DNA from 2 places in the Eremococcus coleocola ACS-139-V-Col8 genome. Region 2 is predicted to be linked to the other one. Evidence: predicted binding sites of a transcription regulator. Region 2 holds the regulator's gene; the other holds the start of a gene.
What was found. The regulator LexA, encoded in region 2, represses DNA repair genes until DNA is damaged. The targets are predictions, from matches to a motif close to CNAACANNTGTTNG.
Positions count from the first base shown of each region.

Region 1: uvrB (excinuclease ABC subunit UvrB) is a predicted target of LexA. The motif match lies at 5,231-5,244, and genes of this name have one in related genera.

Region 1 covers NZ_AENN01000015.1:123,755-131,688, forward strand. Annotated here, with positions in the region: gene HMPREF9257_RS04285 (ribonuclease J) at 1-317, opposite strand, end outside; gene pnp (polyribonucleotide nucleotidyltransferase) at 518-2,614, opposite strand; gene rpsO (30S ribosomal protein S15) at 2,772-3,041, opposite strand; gene uvrB (excinuclease ABC subunit UvrB) at 3,221-5,215, opposite strand; gene rpsT (30S ribosomal protein S20) at 5,413-5,667, shown strand; gene holA (DNA polymerase III subunit delta) at 5,743-6,783, opposite strand; gene HMPREF9257_RS04315 (gamma-glutamyl-gamma-aminobutyrate hydrolase family protein) at 6,919-7,644, shown strand; gene HMPREF9257_RS04320 (glycine cleavage system H family protein) at 7,692-7,934, opposite strand, start outside.
Region 2 covers NZ_AENN01000001.1:146,081-154,014, forward strand. Annotated here, with positions in the region: gene HMPREF9257_RS00635 (YneF family protein) at 123-338, opposite strand; gene HMPREF9257_RS00640 (DUF896 domain-containing protein) at 352-597, opposite strand; gene lexA (transcriptional repressor LexA) at 686-1,303, shown strand; gene HMPREF9257_RS00650 (adenine phosphoribosyltransferase) at 1,445-1,957, opposite strand; gene recJ (single-stranded-DNA-specific exonuclease RecJ) at 1,962-4,292, opposite strand; gene HMPREF9257_RS00660 (LapA family protein) at 4,321-4,824, opposite strand; gene HMPREF9257_RS00665 (SDR family NAD(P)-dependent oxidoreductase) at 4,808-5,629, opposite strand; gene rnz (ribonuclease Z) at 5,634-6,569, opposite strand; gene HMPREF9257_RS00675 (acyltransferase family protein) at 6,597-7,934, opposite strand, start outside.

The DNA.
Region 1 (7,934 bases), on a different contig from region 2:
GCTGCTTTAGCATCTAACTTAGCTAGTTCAATCGTTAAATCGGTTCCGAATACAGGAGCTTCTAGCGTATCTAATAAGTAAGGTAAGGCACCCATGGCATCCGCATGCCCATGACTTAAGAAAATACCAACAACCCGTTCCTTATTTTCTTCTAAATAGGTAAAGTCAGGAATTACTGCATCAATACCTAACATTTCGTCTTCAGGGAAGACCAAACCACAATCGAGCACATAAATGGCCTCATCTATTTCGACCACATACATATTCTTGCCCTCTTCGCGTACCCCGCCAAGAGGAATAATTTTAACTGCATTCATATAGCACCTCATATATATTTATCTATTTTTCTTGTTTACAATCGTATTTAGTATAACACATTCTTAACTTAATTTAAAAAGCATCTGATTACTAGCGTCCTAAAAGATTTTTGCCTTAATTGCGCAAGTTTTTTACATTACAAAAAACCCAATCAACAAAAGGAATTAACCTATTGCTAATTGGATAATATAGACAAATTTTACTTGATTAATACTTTCCGTGATAAATTAATCCGACCCCGGTCATCAATTTCAGTTACTTTAACTGTCACATCATCACCCATGGCTAAGACATCTTCAACTTTATCGATTCGTTCTTTAGCTATTTGAGAGATATGGAGTAAGCCTTGTTTACCTGGTAAGATTTCAACAAAAGCGCCGAATTTTTCAATCCGAACTACTTTCCCCGTATAGACTTCACCAGCCGCCACTACATGGGTTAAACTTTCAATAATATCTTTGGCTTTATTAATCATGGCTTGGTCTTCAGAGTAAATTGACACATTACCTTCATCATCAATATCGATTTTAACACCTGTTTCATCGATAATTTTGTTGATCGTTTCGCCACCCTTACCAATCACCACTTTGATTTGGTCAATATCAATTTTAACCATTTCAATCTTAGGTGCATACTTACTCAATTCAGGTCTTGGTGCTGCAATGGTGGAAGTAATTTGATCCAAAATCTGCATCCGGGCTACTTTAGCTTGAGCTAAGGCTTCCCGCAAGATTTGTTCTGTAATTCCTTGGATTTTAATATCCATTTGTAAAGCGGTAATTCCTTTAGCAGTACCAGCTACCTTGAAGTCCATATCACCGAGGTGATCTTCTAGGCCCTGAATGTCCGTTAAGATGGTATAATCAGCATCATCATCCATCACCAAGCCCATGGCGATCCCAGCCACTGGAGCTTTAATTGGGATACCAGCATCCATCATGGCTAGGGTTGACCCACAGATAGAGGCCTGGGAAGACGAACCGTTTGATTCTAAAACTTCAGAGACAAGACGAATCACATATGGAAATTCTTCTTCTGAAGGAATAACATGTTTCAAGGCCCGTTCACCTAAAGCACCATGGCCCACTTCACGACGACCTGGGCTACCCATCCGGCCAGTTTCACCCACTGAATATGGAGGGAAATTATAGTGATGCATAAACCGTTTATAATCTTCGGTACCTAAGCCATCAATAATTTGATGCTCTCTTAATGGGGCCAAAGTTGCAACAGATAAGGCTTGCGTTTGTCCCCGAGTAAAGAGACCAGAACCATGGACCCGTGGTAAGAGACCAACTTCTGAAGAAAGTGGACGAATTTCATCAATTTTACGACCATCTGGCCGCACCCGTTCTTTGGTAATTAAACGGCGAACTTCATCTTTTTCTAAATCATGTAAGGCAATATTTACAGACTTAATGATTTCTTCAAATTCAGGATTACTATCATATTTTGTTTGGAAATATTCCACGGCCGCTGCCATAACGTCAGCAACGGCTTCTTCCCGGGCTTTCTTTTCTTCAGTTTGAATGGCTTGAACCATTTTAGCTTGGAAAAGTTCATTGACTTGGTCCACAATGTCAGGCAGAGGTTTAGCCAAGGTCAATTCAAATTTTTCTTTACCCACAGCTGATATGATTTCTTCTTGGAAGGCAACGAGTTCTTTAATAGCCTCATGACCGAATAATAAAGCTTCTAACATTTCGGCTTCAGGAACTTCAGCCGCATCAGACTCAACCATATTAATTGCTGTCTTAGTCCCAGCTACCGTTAAGTCAATTTCAGTTGTAGCGAGTTGGTCAACACTTGGATTAATAATTAATTGACCATCTACTCGAGCCACTTTAACCCCAGCAATTGGACCATCAAAAGGCACATCAGAAACACCTAATGCTAAGGAAGCACCAAACATAGCGGCCATCTCAGGACTATTATCTTGATCAACGGATAAGACGGTTGCTACAATTTGAACCTCATTCCGGACTCCATCAGGAAACATTGGCCGAATTGGACGGTCAATTAAACGCGCGGTTAAGGTTGCATGTTCTGAAGGACGCCCTTCTCGTTTTAAGAAGCCACCTGGTACTTTACCTACAGCATACATTTTTTCTTCATAGTTAACTGTCAGTGGGAAGAAATCACCAGTTCCAGCTTTTTTAGATCCAACCGCTGTAGCTAAAACAACCGTTTCACCGTAGCGAACTAGAACGGCACCCGATGCTTGCTTGGCAACTTGGCCAATCTCAACTTGTAGAGGTCGACCCCTAAAATCAAGCTTAAATACTTGTTTTGTCATATATACTCTCCTTTTTATTGCAAACGGTAGACTACTAAACAAATATCAATTAAACTCCTTAGCGTTTAACTCATACTTGTATAGTAGTGACCAACCATTTGTATATTTTTATATAAAAAGAAGGATGACAAAAATGTCACCCTTTTTAAAATCATGATTAACGACGTAATCCTAAACGAGAAATTAATTCACGGTAACGAGGAATATCGTTTTCACGTAAGTAAGCTAATAAGTTACGACGGTGTCCGATTTTCTTCATTAAACCACGATAAGAATGGAAATCTTTCTTATGTTCTTTAATATGCTCATTTAATAAGTTGATTTCTTCAGTTAAAACGGCAACTTGTACCTCAACTGAACCTGTATCGCCTTCATGAGTAGCATATTCTTTAATGATTTCGCTCTTGCGTTCTTTGCTTAATGCCATCTCATTTCACCTCTTTCTATGATTTTGTCCCTAACCAAGTAAACGTTGGTGATTCGATTACTGAGTTAAGGCTTTGCGCCCACCGTCCGTCGGTCAAAGACAGCAACAGACGGCTACTTGAATAATATAGCTTATTTACTAAGGATATTCAAGCTAAAACAGGATTTTTTATAGGGTTTTTATTTTTTCTTATAAAAAACAGCCTTTAATTCCATAATAATATCTCTAAGCTCGGCGGCTGCCTCGAAGTTCATGGCTTTAGCATGTTGCCTCATTTCCATTTCTAAGCGGTCCAACTCTTCTTCTCTTTGGACCCGCGATAGGGATTTGAATTGTTGCAAGATATTTTCTTCTTGTTCATCAGAAGATACTTCCTTAGATATCTTAATTAGATCGCGGACTTCTTTCTTAATGGTTTGTGGCGTAATCCCATGAGCTTCATTATAAGCCATTTGAATTTTCCGGCGTCGTTCTGTTTCATCCATGGCTTTCCGCATGGAATCGGTGATTGCATCTGCATACATAATCACCTTCCCATGATCATTCCGAGCAGCCCGACCAATGGTTTGAACTAAAGACCGTTCTGACCTTAAGAAGCCTTCTTTATCCGCATCTAAAATCATAACTAAGGAAACTTCGGGTACATCGAGTCCTTCCCGCAACAAGTTAATCCCGACTAAGACATCAAAGATTCCCAGGCGAAGATCACGAATTATTTCCGTCCGTTCCAGAGTCTTAATATCTGAGTGAAGGTACTTCACCTTAAAGTCTAATTCCTTCAAATAATCAGTTAAGTCTTCGGACATCTTCTTAGTTAAAGTTGTAATGAAGACCCGGTCACCACGGGAAATAGTTTCATTTATCTCACTAACAATATCATCCATTTGACCCTTGATTGGTCTGACCTCAATCACCGGATCAAGTAAGCCAGTTGGCCGGATTATTTGCTCAACATATTGGTTATCAGTTAGGTTTAATTCATAAGGACCTGGGGTGGCCGAAACATAGATCATTTGATTAACTTTTTTCTCAAATTCTTCCAAGCGTAATGGTCGATTATCTAAAGCTGACGGTAACCGAAAACCATAATCAATTAATTGTTGTTTCCGAGCCCGGTCACCGTTATACATACCGCGAATTTGGGGCAAGGTTATATGTGATTCATCGGCTACAATTAAATAGTCATCAGGGAAGAAATCCAAGAGAGTAAAGGGTGCTTGCCCTGGTGCCCGACCATCCATGTGCCGAGAGTAATTTTCAATACCTGAACAATACCCCATTTCCAAGAGCATTTCGATATCATAGTTGGTTCTTTGTTCCAAACGTTGGGCCTCAAGGAGCTTATGTTCTTTATTCAGTTCGGCCAGTCTTTCTTCTAATTCAGCGCGAATGGTTTCCACTGCCCTCAAAGTCTGTTCTTGGTTGGCCACAAAGTGAGTAGCAGGATAGACTGGGAAGTGCTTCAATTCGGATTTAATTTCACCTGTCATCACATCCACTTCACGGATCCGGTCAATTTCATCACCAAACCACTCAACCCTAAGCACAGAGGAGTCATGGGAGGCGATGAAAATTTCAACCACATCTCCCCGGACTCGGAAAGTTCCCCGTTGGAAATCATAGTCATTACGGACATACTGCATTTCAACTAAGCGGTTTAAGACATAGGCACGCGAGATTTCTTGTCCTTCTCTTAGAGACAAAACTTGGTCCCGGTACATTTCTGGGTCAACCAAACCATAAATACAAGATACCGACGCAACCACAATAACATCACGCCGTTCTAATAAGGCTGAGGAAGCAGAGTGACGTAATTTATCAATTTCATCATTAATAGAGGCTTCTTTTTCGATATAGGAATCAGATGAAGGTACATAGGCTTCTGGCTGATAGTAATCATAATAAGAGACAAAATATTCAACTGCATTATCCGGGAAAAATTCTAATAACTCACTATATAATTGACCTGCTAAAGTTTTATTGTGAGCTAGGACTAAAGTTGGCTTGTTTATTTCCTGTATCACATTAGCAATAGTAAAGGTTTTACCTGTCCCAGTAGCGCCTAAAAGAATTTGATCCCGTTTTCCTTCTTTTAGACCTTTTACTAAATCGGCAATCGCTTTGGGTTGATCCCCTGACGCTTGATAAGGTGCTTTTAAATTAAAATGATCCATCGTTTTACTCCTTTACGAATGAATGTTCGCTTTTATGATACCCTAATTTCTAAAAAATGCAAAAAGTAGGATTATATCTAAAGAAAAATAAAAAAAAGATTGCTTTTAGCTTTTTAAATACGTTATAATACTTCTTGTTGACTAAGTCAGCTTTGACTTATATACTATTAAGAACCAATATTGAAAGAGGTGACATCATGGCAAACTCAGCACAAGCAACTAAACGTGTGCGTCAAAACACTACTAAACGTGACTTAAATAAAGCTCAAGTATCTGAAATGCGTACCGCTATCAAAAACTTTAAAGCTGCCGTAGAATCTTCAGCCGATAATGCACAAGAATTATTCAATGCAGCCGCAAGTAAAATTGATCGTGCAGCTAAAAATGGTTTAATCCATGGTAATAAAGCTGACCGCGATAAAGCTAAATTAAACTCATTATTAAATAAATAATTAAAATAAATATTTTGAGCCAGCCTCTTCGCGATGCTGGCTTTTTTCTTTACTCTTTTTTATTTATTCTTTAATTTAGCTTTTATTTTTTTCTACCATATCTTGTAATTTCATCAGTAAAATATAAAAATAGGTTTCTTTATTGCCCAATCCTTGTTTCATAGCAAAATCAGCTTCTACCAAATCCATATAAAATTGTTGTAATTGATTTAGACTAAGGATCCGGTTATTTTTTAAAGCTAATTTAACCCGGTAAGGATGGACCGAAAGGGTTTTAGCAATATCTCCTTCTAAGTGGCCTGCTTCCATGAGGATTCGACTTTGGATAAATAAGCGAAATTGGGTAATCAGTAAAGCGTGCAATTGAATAGGATTATTGTTTAATAAGAGTAAATCGCGGTATATTTTGACTGCCTTTTCAATTTGGAGGGCCACCACCGCATTCGATAATTCAAACACATTTGATTCTAGGCTGCGAGGTACCAATAATGAAATATCTTTTTTGGTGATTAATTGGTCCGGATTAGCAAAAGAATTCAGTTTATTTAATTCACTTGTTACCTTTGTTAAATCATAATTTGTCCTAATTAATAGTTCTTGGATACCCTCTCTTTGAATCTTAAATTTTCCATCTCTAAGAAATTCTTTTAAATAGGCTTCAACCGCCCGTTCATCCATCGGCGTCATTTCTACGAAATTCGCCTCTTTTAAGAGTGCCTTACTTAACTTGCGCCGTTTGTCTAAATTATCCTTTAAGACCCTAAAAATCAATACTGAAGCCTCATTGGGTTGGGCTAAATACTCTAATAAGGCTGCTTGCTCTTTATCGGTGATACTTTTACGACTGGCCCCAATCAGGCTATCCGCTTGATCAACCACAATGACCCTGCGGTCTGCAAAGAAAGAAAAGAGATTCGCTTCATCAAGGACTAGGGTTAAACTGTCTTCTTGTAAATCAAAGCGCGTTAAATCAAGCTCCTCTTGTCCTTGACGACAATGGTCTAAGAGACTAGACAGAAAGGTATCTTGGAGATACTGTTCACTCCCATATAATAGATAGACTGGACTTACTTGGCCAGTTTTTAATTTTTTTAGGGCTGATTGGTAACTTGACACGAAATCTCCTCCTCTTACAAGATTACAATACTATTATCCTAGTTTAGCTTATTCTTTACTTAAATTAAAGCTCAGACTTGCATGTCTTTTTCAAAGCTATATAATAGGGAACATATTCTAGAAAAGGAGCCCATTATGAAAGCAAAAATTGGTATTACTGGTAATATTATTACCTACAAACGGCCTGAAGAAGTGGCTGCTTTTGACGCCAACTACACGCCACGTGAATTCTCACAAGCTGTAGAATTAGCAGGGGGAATTCCCTATATCATTCCGATTATGGATGAATCACTAGCTGAAGAAATTATGTCTAGCTTAGATGGCCTCATTCTAACGGGTGGGCAAGATGTTTCGCCCCTCTTATATAATCAAGAGCCCCATCAAGCCATCCAAGAAACTTCGCCCCAAAGAGACACCTTTGAATTAGCCCTTATCAATGCAGCAATTCACCAAGGTAAGGCTATCTTAGGTATTTGTCGCGGACTACAACTATTAAATGTCCGCTATGGGGGCACACTTTATCAAGATTTATCTGAAGATAAGACAGCTTACCTTCAACATAACCAACAAAGTTTACCCCAATTTCCAACCCATCGCATTCAAATCAAAGATCAGTCGAGTTTATCACCCATCTTTGGTAAGGAAATTACCGTTAACTCCTTCCATCACCAAGCAATCGATCAATTAGGTCAAGGGCTTACGGTGATTGCTCAATCTCTGGATCAGGTTATCGAAGCGGTTGAAGCACCCGCAGATAATGTCATCGCGGTCCAATGGCATCCTGAGTTAACCCATATTCATGACCAACACTCCATTAACCTCTTTCGAAATTTAGTCGAACGTGCCTTGCCAAAAGATTAAAAAATAAAGCTAGAGAGTTCTTCTGAAGAACTTTCTAGCTTTTAATATTAGGCTTCAATTTTAACAATCCAATTTTTTTCTTCATCTTGTGAATCTAAGAGGCTGGGATTATTTTCAGCTTCTACATGTTTAACAACAATTTTACCCGAAATTGGACTAGGAATTTCAATAGTGGCTTTGGAAGCTTCCACATTTAAGAGGGTATCCCCTGCTGCAATTTCACCCAGACGGGCTATATTCGCATAGACAATCTCTCCAACTTCTTCTTGTAGGACTTCATTAACACCTAA
Region 2 (7,934 bases):
ATTAAGAAATTTTATTTTACAGAACAAAATCATCTGATTATTTTTGCCCCATATTTGCCCCATAAGCTTAAATATTACATTTATGTTATATTGAAAACATCGTTTTGTTTTCAAACAAACCCTTATTTAGCTTGCTTCATAGACTGCATAATTTGTTGTACTTTTTTCTTAGATGGCTTTTGCCCCATTTGGGCCATCATTTGGGTAATCATGCGTTCATCAATTGGTGGATTTTCTTTGAAATAATCCATCATATACTTCCGTGACATGAAGAAGCCACCCACAAAACCAGCAATCATCGCGATTGCAACAATTAATAACCAAATCCAAGTTTGCATTTATACGTCTCCTTTAATCTTTATTCTTAAATAAACCCTTACGGGCTTGAATCTCTTTAACCTTTTTAGGGGTTAATTCATTGCCCTCTGAATCAACTACTTTAATGGCTTCAACTTGTTGACTGAAGCCCTTGCGGAAGTCTGCCAAGTATTCTTGGCGTAATTTAGCTTGTTCAGCCAATTCTGCTTCATTCAGACCTTCTGCTTTTTTCTTACGTGCTAAGGTATTGATCCGGTCGATTTTTTCTTGACTAATCAAAACAATCCCTCCAATAAACGAACATTTGTTTGCTTTATACTCTAATCTTTGCTACAATGACGGTAACATAAGAGAAAGAGTGAAGCCAATGAAAAGCTTATCTTCCAAACAAGAAAACATCTTAATATGTATTTACCAAGCCATTGAAAGCAATGGCTATCCTCCAACCGTGCGCGAAATCTGTAATCAAGTAGGACTCGCTTCGACTTCTACCGTCCATGGTCATTTAACCCGACTTGAAAAAGCCGGTTATATTAGTCGAGACTCCTCCAAGACACGGGCCATCGAACTAACCGACTTAGCTTTACAAGCCTTGGATATTCAACCCCAACAGATTCCCCTCTTAGGAAAAGTGGCTGCCGGTGCTCCAATTCTAGCGGTTGAAGAAGCGACAGACTATTATCCTATTCCGCCCCACTTACAACATTATGATGCCGCTGACCTGTTTATGTTACAGATCAAAGGTGAATCCATGATTAATGTTGGTATTATGGATGGCGATTTAATTACGGTCCGTAAACAATCTACCGCCAATAATGGTGACATTGTGGTTGCCATGACTGAAGACGACGAAGCCACCTGTAAAACCTTCTTCAAGAAATCTGACCATTATGTCTTACGACCTGAAAATGATAGCATGGACGATATTATCTTGACCAAGGCCACGATTCTCGGAAAAGTAGTGAGTCTTTACCGTGAGTACTAAGACTAATAACTAATAAACTAGAGCATTTTAAAAAATATAAAAAATAATATATCCCCACATTAGGAGCACGGCAAATCCAGTGTAAATCATAGATTTCCTGAATTTGTCCCGCTCTTTTTTTATTTTTCTAAGCGATTACTCTTAGTAAGTCATCAAGGTTTTATAAGGATAACCTTCTAATTTTGCCTTGCCATCTAAATCAGCTAATTCAATCAAGAAAGCACAACCAACTACGACACCACCTAATTTTTCAACGAGGTCGATAGTTGCTTTAACCGTTCCACCCGTGGCCAAAAGATCATCAATAATCAAAACACGTTGGCCTGGTTTAATATCATCTTTATGAACTGTTAGAGTATCGGTCCCATATTCTAAATCATATTCAACGGTGGCAACTTCACGTGGTAATTTACCTGGCTTACGAATTGGTACAAAACCAATACCTAATTCATAGGCCACCGGACAACCCACAATAAAACCACGGGCTTCAGGGCCAACGATAACATCCACATCTAACTCGTCCGCATAATCCACAATTTGTTGAGTGGCATAGCGAAAGGCTTCGCCATCTGCCATTAGAGGTGTAATATCTCTAAATAAAATACCCTCTTTTGGATAATTTTCAATGGTAGTTACATAATTCTTTAAGTCCATTTTATTAATTCCCTTCAAAATATTTCTTAACCGCTTCCAACGGCTGATAATTGAGTAAGGCTTCTACCTTCATTGCTTGTTCATAAGTCCGATAAGCCTTTAATTGCCATAAGTCTACCTTATCCGGACGCGTCTGATTAAACATTAAAGAGCCATCTTTAATTGTAACAAATTTTGCTTCTAAAAACATGTGAATTAATAAATTAATTTTTAAGGGGTGAATTTTTAATTGATTCTGCATGTTTTGTTTTTGTTCAGCCCCTGAAACATGTCCCACTTGATTTAGATAGCGGAAAAGTTGGGCCGCTTCTTGCCGATTGGGCAAACCCACAAGGTATTTTGAATATTGGTTATAAGCCCCTAAATAGACTTGATCAAAACGGTTTGTTTGATAAAAGTCTTTTATCAAAGTTAAATCTTCTGGAACTTCCATAATAACCAAATTATCGTACGCATCACATTCTGTCTGACTAGGTAAATCTTGAAACAAAAGTGCCGCAGAAGAATCAGCTAAGTCTGCTAGATAAAGGTCAAGAATGGTTTGATGGTTATATAAATAAAGACTTTTTTCAAGTTTCATTAAATCAGAGGCAATATGCTTCCCCCTCACATCTAACCAGACCGAGCCCTTAACGCCAATATCTTTCATATGGATTTGAACCTGTCGTCTACCTTGCCATTCATTAATAACAAGTTGTCCTACCAGTGATACCTGCATGCCTGGACTTAAGCCTTGACACTGGTCTGCCATCGAAAAACCTAACACTTCAAGTGATGATCCCTGGTCTGACCCACGAACCCTTAATTTGATATGAGTCTGGTCACCAATGGCTTGAATCCGCTCGATTTGGACATCTTCAAGAAGCCAAAGTGGCTGTGGATTGTCCATCCCAAAGGGCCCTAAATGATCGATTTCTTGAACGAGGTCCAGGTTGATTTCATCAATGGCTAGTCTGCCATCTAACTTTAATTGGGAAGGCGCCAGGATCGCTGCTTGGTAAGCTTGACTAGAAGAAAGCATGGCCTCCTTAAATGCGGGAAACTGGCTAGACTCAATGGTCATGCCGGCTGCTTGACTATGGCCACCAAATTGCATTAAAAATCCCTTATTCTGTGACAACCAGTCAAATAAATTAACTCTTGGTAACGACCGACCGGACCCCTTGTAGACTCCTTGGTCTCTTTGTTCTTGGAAGACTAAAGCAGGACGATGATATTTTTCGAGTAAACGACCCGCCACAATCCCTACTACGCCCGCAGGCCAATCAGGGTCTGCTTCAATAATAATATCTGGCAGACTAGGATAGCTTTCGATTCTAGTCTGAATTTGGGTCATAATTTTTTTAACGATGGCTTGCCGCTCTTGGTTTTTACTTTCTATCAGTTCATAAAGTGCCTGCGCCTCGCTAGAGTCAAAACTTGCCAGTAATTCAAAGGCTGGACTAGGGTCCCCCAGACGGCCAATCGCATTCAAGCGTGGGCCGATAATAAAACCAATGGTATCACTGGTTAACTTATTACGATCCACCTGATTATTAGTCAGAATCAAATCCAAACCTAAGCGGGAGCTTTGTCTCATTAATTGCAATCCTTGCTTAACAATGGTTCGGTTCTCGTCCGTCAATGACACCAAATCGGCCACCGTCCCGATAGCCGCCAATTCAACTGATTCTAAAGGAATCTCTTCTAATAGAGCCGACACCACTTTTAAGGCAACCCCTGCCCCTGACAAGTCACCAAAAGGATAGGATCCTTGGGGGTGGCGGGGGTGGACGATGGCATAGGCATTGGGCAAGTGGTCTTGAATTTCATGGTGGTCGGTTACAATCACATCGACCCCACGATGATTGGCATAGTCAATCGCTTCAAAACCAGCCACCCCATTATCACAGGTCAAAATTAATTGACAGCCTTGATCAATCAATCTTTGGTAGCGGTCCTTATTGGGGCCATACCCATCAATCAAGCGGTTGGGTATATAATAGGTCACATTTGCCCCCACTGCTTGCAAACTTTCATATAAAATTAAAGTTGAGGTAATCCCATCGGCATCATAGTCACCATAAATCAGAATTGCTTCTTGACTAGCAATCGCTGCTTGTAAACGGTCAATCGCTTTAGCCATATCAAATAATTCGAAGGGATCATGGAAAATAGCCTGACTTGATTCTTCCAAAGCAGTCAAAGTCTCAAGACTATCAATTCCCCTTTGGTAACATAAACGCAAAAAAGCGGAAGAGTATTTCTTTTCCGCTTCTTTAAATACCGATAAATCACTTGAGTTGGAATCTAATGTTGGTAAGACCCACTCATAATGAGCTTTATTTAGAAACATGGCCCAAAGGCCTCCTTTTAAAACTTATTTATTCAGTGAAATCAGCGTCAACTTCTTCTGGCAACTCTACTTGAGCTGGAAGACTTACTTCCTCACTTACTGGTAAATCTTTTGGTGTCATTGAAGCAGGGTCTAAGTGACTTTCAGGCATATCCATCTCTTGTTTTACAAAGCTATCTTCTTGATAGACTTGGGTATTTTTATTTTTATCTTTCAAATCAGATACTTTAGCTTTAAGGTCTGAAATCTGATCATCTTTCTTGATAATATCCTGAGTATGTCGGTCTTTTAAGCTCTTAATTTCATTGTTAAGTCGCTTAACCTCTTTACGTTGTCGACTATTGGATGAAATAGTAACTAAAAGTCCTACAATCATCCCCAACAAGGCTGACAGTAAGATTAGTAGAATAAGGGGAACTTGATATTTAGCGACAAATAAATCCACTGACACAGGATTCACATTTTGTAAGGCGACAATCACAAATAAAATGAGGAAAAGCACCCCTAGAATTACCTTAAACTGTTGTTTCATCTGAATTCTCCTTTAAATTAAATAAGTTTAATTTTAATATATCACTTATTGTCGGAAAAATCGAATTTAATCGAGCCAGCAGCTCAAGAACTAGCGGCGCATTCACTTCCCGTTTAAATTTACAATGGCTCAATAAGTTAGCCATAATTCGCTTTGTTAAAACATCAACATCTAAGGCAAAGCCTTCAATGGTTTTAAAGTAGGCTTTTGAGTTAGCATCGCGGTCGAAGAACTCGGTAACAACTGGACCTGGATTCACCACAATGACTTCGATTCCAGCCGGACGTAATTCGAGTCGAAGCGTATCTGCATAAGCTATTACTGCGGCTTTAGTCGCTGAGTATACAGATGAAGCAATCGTCGATAGTTTACCTGCAGAAGAGGCTACCATAACAATCTGACCTGAACCTTGGTCTAGCATTTCTAAAGCCACTAATTGGGACAAATACATGATAGCAAAAGTATTTACTTCAAACATGGCCACAATTTCGGCATAAGAAAATTGGGTGGCTCGTTTAAATACTCCATAACCCGCAGCTTGGAACAGTAAATCAATCCGACCAAACCGTGATTTACATAAAGGAACAATACTTTCGATAAAACTGGTTTGGGTCACATCCCCCGCCAAGACAAAAGTATCCACACCATGAATACGGTTAATTTCTGCTGCTAAAGCTTCCAACCGGTCTTGGCGACGGGCAATTAAAACTAAATCATAGTGGTGAGCGGCTAATTGTTTTGCCATTGCTTGACCAATCCCAGAGGATGCGCCCGTCACCACTGCAACTTTTCTACTTTGAGACATCTTTCTAGCCCCCTACTGAGTCTAAGTTGATTTCTTCTAAATCTCGGACAATATGTAACTTTGGAAAAATTTTTTGCGCTGCTTGTTCCATCACTTGCACATCTCGACTTAAATAGCGGGAGGAAATATGATTCAAATAAACTTGCTTAACCCCAGCTTCTTTGGCTAAGGTCGCTCCTTGGTCCGAAGTCGAGTGATAATATTGATTAGCCATTTGGCTTAAAGACCCATCATGGGTTCCCTCATAAATTAAGACATCCGCATCTTTGGCTAAAATTAAATTATTAGCATTGGGCCGAGTGTCGCCAATATACGTAAGTACATGCCCTGCTTGCGCTGGGGCGATAAAGTCCTTCCCATCTAGGAGACGACCGTCTTCCAATTGGACTGTTTCTCCAGCTTTTAAGCGGCCATAGATAGGTCCAGCCGGTATGCCCTGGGCTTTTAAGTCATCCACTAATAATTGACCTGGGGTATCAGGTTCTTTAATGCGAAAACCAAAGGACAATATACCATGATTCAAGGGCAAATATTCCGCTTGCCAGCCATGGCCTAGATCAAGCTTACCGCCTTGGTCAGACAATTCTTCGAATATTAAGGGATAACCCAAATTTGACTTTGATAACTTCAAGCACATCAAAACATAGTCCTTGATACCTTGAGGACCATAGATGGTAACTGGCTCTTCGCCTCCTTGAAAGGACCGTGAGCTTAAAAAACCTGGTAAGCCAAAGATATGGTCCCCATGCATATGGGTAATAAAAATTTTGGAGACTTTTCTTGGCTTTAAACTGGTATGTAGGATTTGATGCTGGGTCCCTTCCCCACAATCAAATAGCCATACTTGGTTTAACTGGTTTAATAACTTGAGTGCCATCGAAGAAACATTCCGATTTTTGGACGGGATGCCTGCCCCAGTTCCTAAAAACAGTAATTCCATTTTAGATATCCTTTCCTAAATCATAGATTAACGGGTTCTAAAGAGTTCTTTTGCAACATAAACTGATAATTGACGAGCCCCTTCATCGGTTGGATGGGCTTCATCTTCCCGAATCCATTCAGGGTGATCATTCGAATAAGTATTCCAATCAATGACTTGGACATTACCATATTTTTGTGAAGCACGAAGAATAGCCGCATTGGCATCAGTCACCCAGGAACGGTTGGCGTTGGAATTTACAAAATAAATGGACTTATCCGTCCCGACTGCTTCAATAAAGTCATCAATTTGACCATCCGTAAAGGTCCCATTTGAACCTAGCATGACCACCACTGTATTCATAATTAAACCTTCTGATTGAAGATAATTAACTTCACCATAGGTATTAAATAACTGGCGGCCAACTTCACCATCGATAATCGCTTTAGGAAAGACTGCTTTAAAATGGTCTGCGGAAGCAAGCAAAGTGGAATCACCAATAAAAGTAATATCTAAACCATTGGCAAAGAGTAATTCATCTTGTTCTAGACCTTCAATGTTATTAATGACTTTGGTGGTGTCTTGACTTGGAGCCTGGCTATCATCAGAAGTATTTTCTTGCTTTGTTTCATTTGATTGATTTTTTGTTTCTGCTGCTTGTTTAGTCTGAACTAAGGCTTCATTCTTTTCAATCAGGGTTTGTAAATCATCCTCGTTACTTGAGCGTTTTTCCGGTGCAATAGCCAAAGCCACAGTACCAAAAAGCAGGAAGAAAACATAAATTCCCGTGATGACTTTAACATTCATGAGAACATTACCTGACCGTTTAAGAATAGAAAATTGGTACTTCATTTTAGACCAATTAAAATGCTGACCAATTGGCAACTTAATCCGGTCTTGCTCAAATAATTGGTAAGAAATTTCAGCTAAGATTGCCAAGAGGACAAATTGGAAAATATTCGTTAAGGTAAAGTTCCAAGACCGTAAATAATTAGGCAAGATTAAGTAAATAGGATAGTACCACAAATAGTAAGAATATGACCGTTTACCAAGAAAAGTAAATAAAGGCCAAGATAAGACTTTATTGATTAAAGTTTGTTTATGGATGGTAAACACAACCATGCCTGCAGCAACTAAAGTATAAAGGAACATGCCAAATCGATAGGCGAAGGCTTGGGTTCCATACATAAACTTAGACATCAAAAAAAGTAAGACAAAGGCTAAGATACCTAAAGTATTGACCAGAATTTTCTGAGGTCGATTTAAAGGATGGGATTCTAATTTAACCGGTAGTAAAAAGGCTAAAACATTTCCCATGGTATAGGCAAAGGCCCGGGTCAATAGATTATAGTAGACATTAGTAGGATCCTGACCGTCCTTGAACAG